2 regions of the Klebsiella planticola genome follow, and region 2 is predicted to be linked to the other one. Evidence: predicted binding sites of a transcription regulator. Region 2 holds the regulator's gene; the other holds the start of a gene.

Region 1 (3,212 bases), 110 kb from region 2:
CAGCATGGTCGTCAGTTTGACGCCGGTTTCACGCCACTCTCCCAGCGGAGAGGAGGCCGGAACAATCCCCGCGCCGGCAAACAGACGCAGCGTACGCTGATGCAGGCGAGCGCAGCGAATCGTCACCACCCATTCGCCGTTACCTTCGTCATCGCACCAGCCAACAATGCCGCCAAATAGCTGGCGGTCGAACGGTTCAAGCTCGGCAATCAGTCGTTTCGCCACCTGATGTGGGAAACCGCTCAGAGCCGGGGTAGGATGCAGCAGGCAGGCCAGCGACATCGCGTTCTCCTGCGCCAGCGCGGTACCTTCAATCGGCGTCGCCAGGTGCCATAGCGTTGGCGTGGTGACCAGCTGTGGGGAATCCGGCAGCGACAGTTCACGGCAGCGCGGCGTCAGCACCGCCTTCATCGCCTGGGTCACCAGTTCGTGCTCGTGGCGATCTTTTCCGGAAGCCAGTAGCTTGTTACCCGCTTCGCGATCCAGTACGTCATCCGGCTGGCGGCGGGCCGAGCCGGCCAGCGGCAGGGAGCTGAAATGATCGCCCTCTTTGCGCAGCAGCAGCTCCGGGCTGGCGCCCAGCAGCACGCCGCCGTCGGAGAGCGGCACGTGGAAGTTAAAGCTGGCAGGGTTCTGCGCGATCAGGCGCTCGAGCAGCGCGCCGCTGTCCACGCGCTCGCGGGTGGTAATATCGATCAGGCGTGACAGGACAACCTTGTCCACTTCCGGCGTCGCGGTCAGCCCGGCGGCCCGCTCTACCATCGCCATAAACGCATCCTGTTGAGGAATCTCCTGACGCTCCACGACATCCATTGGCGTCTGGGCGGTGAAGTAGCGCGCCGACTGCTGTTTACCGGTGCGGGAGAAATTCTCCCAGCTCTCTGGAATAAACAGTTCGGAAGGCTGGTTGGTATCAAACGGGATAGCGCCGACCATCACCGGCTTACGGATCCCGGCAGCCTTCGCGTCAGTGAACGCGGCCGCCATATTCCGCTGAAACTCCCCATCGAGCAGCGCGCCATCGGCGGCAGAGTGGGAAAAACGGCTAAAACAGCCCGCGGTACGAAAACTGCGGTACGGCGACATAAAGAAGAAGCTTTCCGGCAACAGGGTCATTTTTTGTTCCTGTACATCCTCGGCCAGTGACGTTTCCATATCATCCTCCAAAAACGATAAAGATATTACGAATAATTATCATTTATATTTTGGTTGGCTAACCTAAAAGGTATTGCCTGCCATGTCAACCGTACAAACGGCATGTTGTGCGACTTAGGCTTGCATCCGCGCACGACAAAGTTGAAAATGAGACGCATTTATCCCAACTGAATCAGGATGCGAATTCGTGAATTTGTCCACATTATGTCGCCGTACCCTGCTGGCCTGCGGGCTGGTGCTTTTAGGAATTACCTCAGCTCTGGCAGCCGACTGGCCTCGTCAGGTGACCGATAGCCGCGGCGCACATACGCTGGAAAGCAAACCCCTGCGCATCGTCTCCACCAGTGTCACCCTCACCGGATCCTTACTGGCGATTGACGCGCCGGTGGTCGCCAGCGGCGCAACCACGCCGAACAACCGCGTGGCCGACGATCGGGGATTTCTGCGTCAGTGGAGCGCCGTCGCGAAAGAACGTAAGCTCGCGCGCCTGTACATCGGCGAACCCAGCGCCGAGGCCGTAGCCGCACAAATGCCGGATCTGATTCTGATTAGCGCTACCGGCGGGGATTCCGCCCTCGCGCTGTATGACCAGCTCTCCACCATCGCTCCAACGCTTATCATTAATTACGATGACAAAAGCTGGCAGGCGCTGTTGACCGAACTGGGGCACATCACCGGCCAGGAAAAACAGGCGACCGCGCGTATTGCTGAATTTGATAAGCAGCTCGCCACCCTGAAGCAACAGATGAAACTCCCGCCGCAGCCGGTCAGCGCGCTGGTCTATACCGTCGCCGCCCACAGCGCCAACCTGTGGACGCCGGAATCCGCTCAAGGTCAGATGCTTGAACAGCTGGGCTTTAAACTGGCGACCTTACCCGCCGGTCTGCATGCCAGCCAGAGCCAGGGGAAACGCCATGACATTATCCAGCTGGGCGGCGAAAATTTAGCCGCAGGCCTCAATGGCAACAGCCTGTTCCTGTTCGCCGGTGACGGAAAAGATGCCGATGCGATTTACGCCAACCCACTGCTGGCGCACCTCCCGGCGGTAGAGAACAAGCGCGTCTATCCGCTCGGTACAGAAACATTCCGTCTCGATTACTACAGCGCCATGCTGGTACTGCAGCGTCTCGCCACCCTCTTCGGCTAACCTTCATGCCCGGCAGGCGCTACGCCCTGCCGCCAATCATCGCTCTGTGGCCCGGATAAGGCGTTGACGCCGCTATCCGGGCTAGCGGTTTCAGACCTCGCTGACCGTTTCAGGACGCTGGAAACGACGCAGCTCCCCCAGCAGCCCAATCAGAATTACGCCGACAATCACCAGCACCCAACCGCTGGCGCTCGCCGACGCGACCGGCGTCATTATCGCCCCCAGCCCACCCAGCAACGCGGCGCCAATGGCATCGCCAGTAACGTTCTGCGCGGTCCACAGACCGTTAATCCGCCCGAGCATCGCTTCCGGCGTCTGGGTCTGAATCAGGGTGTACTGCAACAGCGAGCTGATCGCGCTCAGCCAGCCAAACAGCGCCAGACACAGCGCGCCCAATGCCCAGAACGGCATCAGGCTAAATAGCGCGATGGCCACAAATGAGCCGACCGTCGTCATCAGCATCAGAGCGCCCGGTTTTGCCGTTTGCGCCAGCTGACCGCTGGTCAACGCCCCAAGCGCTGCCCCCAGCGGAATAGCGGCATATAGCAAGCCAATCTGCGAGGCCGACATCTGCCAGCCGTCGGCCAGCGCCGGATAAAGCACCCGTACCGCGCTCGCCATCGTCAGCAGACCGCCCAGCAGAGCAATCCCGCCAATCAGCGGGCTGTTGAAGAGGAACTTCAGCCCCGCCAGCAGCGACTTCAGCGGGTGTTCCCGCGGCTGCGGTGGCGGCGGTAGCAGCGGCAAGCGCAGCAGGGTCAGGGTGGTGATAAAGGTGCCCGCCGCCGCCAGGCCATAGTTCCAGGCCACGCCGCCGGTGGCCAGCAGCAGACCGCCGATCATCGGCGAAATCACCGATCCCAGGCGCACCGTCAGCATGGTGATCGCCCCGGCCTGCATCAGGTTTTCA
Region 2 (3,212 bases):
CAACGTTCGTTTTCGAGACGTTGAACAAAAAAATAACCGCCGTCTGGCACCCTTACCCCGTGGAGCTACTCATGACATCGCAATATTTTGTCCGACCCGATCGGGCCTCAGTTGAGGATTTCAACATCTTCTGTCAGCAGCAGGTGAACAAACAAGACTATCCGCTGGTCAGCGAAGTCGCTGAGGAAGTTCTGATTTACGACCATGACGTGTTAGCGCAGGCCGCGGCGACCAATAAACATGCGGTATTAAGCGAGCTACATCAGGGGCTCTCTTACGGTCCCGGCGTGCTGGTGGTACGCGGGCTTTATCAGGATATGGATGTCATCGACCGCGCTTCGGCGGTGTTTGAAACCATCATGGCCGATGAGTCTCGCACCCGGGTTCAGGCTGACCACTTTTCTCGCGCGGGGAACAATGGCCGGATCTGGAATGCGTTACAAAAGCTGGCGGAGCGTAGCCCGCAGACCTTCTGCGACTACTATGCTAATGAAATGCTTGGGTTAATTTGTCAGGCGTGGTTGGGACCTGCGTGGCGAATGACCGCTCAGGTTAACCAGGTACGCCCTGGCGGCGAAGCGCAGCAGCCCCATCGCGATTATCATCTCGGCTTTCAGCAGGGCGAGTTTGTTGCCGAGTTTCCCATCCCTGCGCAGATTCTGTCGCAGTATTTGACGTTACAAGGGGCGGTTGCGCACAGCGATATGCCGCTGGCGTCAGGGCCTACGCGCCTGCTGCCGTTTTCGCATCAGTATGAGCTCGGCTATATGGCCTACCGCCAGCCGGAGTTCGTCGACTACTTTAACCAGCACTATGTTCAGTTGCCGTTGCAAAAAGGCGACGGGCTGTTTTTTAACCCGGCGTTGTTTCATGCCGCCGGGAACAACACGACGACTGATCATGTTCGCACCGCTAATCTTTTGCAGATCTCCTCGGCGTTCGGCGTCCCGATGGAAGATGTGAACCATGAGCTGGTGTTGAAAAAAATCTATCCCCAGCTTCAGGACGGACAATATCGCGCGGGCGATTTTCAGGCGCTAATTGCCGTGGCTGCCCGGGGCTACTCATTCCCCACCAATCTTGATACCGACCCGCCATTAGGTGGAATGGTCCCGAAAACCCAACAGACTCTGGTGCGGGAAGCGCTGGCAAACCGGTGGGATGAGGAACAGTTTACTCGTGCTCTCGACGAGCATACCGCGCGCAGAAAAGGGTAGGCGTTTGCACATAAAAAAAGCCAACCGTCAGGTTGGCTTTTTGCGGTCCGCGCGGTGGGAAATTACTTTTCCAGCGCGTCGTGTGCATGTTCATCTTCGCGGCAGTCGCCTTCCGCACAGTGGCCGTAAAGATACAGGCTGTGGTTGGTCAGACGGATGCCATGGCGGTGGGCGATTTCACGCTGACGCGCTTCGATAGACTCATCGCTGAATTCGATCACTTTGCCACAATCGAGGCAAATAAGGTGATCGTGATGGTGCTGCTGGGTCAGTTCGAAAACAGATTTACCGCCTTCGAAGTTGTGACGAGTCACAATGCCAGCATCATCAAACTGGTTCAGCACGCGATAAACAGTAGCGAGACCAATTTCTTCACCCATGTCGATCAGGCGCTTGTATAAATCTTCCGCACTGACGTGATGGTTATCCGGTTCCTGCAGGACTTCCAGGATCTTTAATCGTGGAAGTGTGACTTTCAGGCCAGCCTTCTTTAATGCGGTATTGTTGTCAGTCATGCGGAATCTGTCCTGTTGCTAAACGATCTACTTCCATCAGCGGAAGTAATACAGAGAATCACCCGATGCAATGCGTCTCATTATAGAACTGCCATCGTTAAATGAAAACTGCAAGTATCGGGCCTTGTATGCTGTCAAAAACGAGGTCCCAGCTACAAACTGCGTCACCTGACCTCGTTAAATCAGAGGACATTGTACAGATATGTGATTAAAAGTTAAAAACTTGTAGCTATTAGTTTGATTGCTTCTATCTATTAATGCGGCGAAATTTAACGGTAACGCCGCACAATCATCAGGCGTTTTTGATTTCTTCGAGATGCAGCTCTTCAGAGACCTGCTTAACCCACTTAGTCACGCGTTCGTTGGTCAGCTCCGGCTGGCGGTCTTCATCGATAGCCAGACCGACGAAGTGATCGTCATCCGCCAGGCCTTTAGAAGCTTCAAAATGATAGCCCGCAGTCGGCCAGTGGCCAACGATGGTGGCGCCGCGCGGTTCAATGATGTCGCGGATGGTGCCCAGCGCGTCACAGAAGTATTCCGCGTAGTCTTCCTGATCGCCGCAGCCAAACAGCGCAACCAGTTTACCGTTAAAGTCGACCTCTTCCAGCGTCGGGAAAAAGTCATCCCAGTCGCACTGAGCTTCACCGTAGTACCAGGTCGGAATGCCGAGCAGCAGGATGTCGTAGGCTTCCAGATCTTCTTTGCTGCTCTTGGCAATGTCGTGAACATCAGCAACATCTTTACCAAGCTGCTTCTGAATCATTTTTGCAATATTCTCGGTGTTGCCCGTGTCGCTGCCAAAAAAGATGCCGATGATTGCCATGAGTAAAATAACCTCTTGAAACTTAATGATGTGGTAGTGGCGTAATGCCCGCAGATAACGGCAATCATAGCAGAACAGGAGAGGGCGCGGAAACAGCAATCACGCCCGACTGCACACTCTGCTACATGAAAGTGTTTTTTTGAGGATTTTCAGGCTTTATCCCGGCTGTGCAGGGTTGCCAGCTGGTTCATCAGCATCTCTTCGATCAAATCGCTGCGGTTCATATTGCGAGCTTCCGCCAGTTCGTTGAGCGCATCAACCGCTTCAGCGTTGAGTTTTAACTCCACACGCTTCAGGCCGCGAACTTTATCGCGTTTGAGCTGATTGCGTTTATTTATGCGCAGTTGTTCATCGCGCGAAAGCGGATTGGTCTTTGGTCTACCCGGGCGACGCTCGGTTGCGAACAAATCTAATGTCGTACGGTCCGTTTGTTCTTTTGCCATGATTCAGAGTGACTTCGGGGAAACAAGTTGCCGGGCTATAGCCGACACAGATAGCGCGCCATAATACATCAGGCGAACCGCTGCGCCAACGACCGCGGGCATTCTGCAGCGCGGTCGGGCAGTTTTTAGCCAGTTAAGCCTGCAAAGCGGTCAGATAGCGACGAATGGCGCGCAGGACGGCTTCCGGTTTCTCCGCATGTACCCAGTGGCCGGC

The links. Region 2 encodes Fur, which represses iron uptake genes when iron is present. Its sites were predicted from a motif close to ATAATAATGAGAACNACTATCAA; they were not measured.
Region 1: fepB (Fe2+-enterobactin ABC transporter substrate-binding protein) is a predicted target of Fur. The motif match lies at 1,182-1,204, and genes of this name have one in related genera.

Annotation. Positions count from the first base shown of each region.
Region 1 is NZ_CP026047.1:3,209,541-3,212,752, reverse strand. Features, by position in the region: gene entC (isochorismate synthase EntC) at 1-1,155, opposite strand, end outside; gene fepB (Fe2+-enterobactin ABC transporter substrate-binding protein) at 1,343-2,302, shown strand; gene entS (enterobactin transporter EntS) at 2,393-3,212, opposite strand, start outside.
Region 2 is NZ_CP026047.1:3,321,508-3,324,719, forward strand. Features, by position in the region: gene MC50_RS16020 (phytanoyl-CoA dioxygenase family protein) at 72-1,217, shown strand; gene fur (ferric iron uptake transcriptional regulator) at 1,280-1,732, opposite strand; gene fldA (flavodoxin FldA) at 2,025-2,555, opposite strand; gene ybfE (LexA regulated protein) at 2,705-2,998, opposite strand; gene ybfF (esterase) at 3,132-3,212, opposite strand, start outside.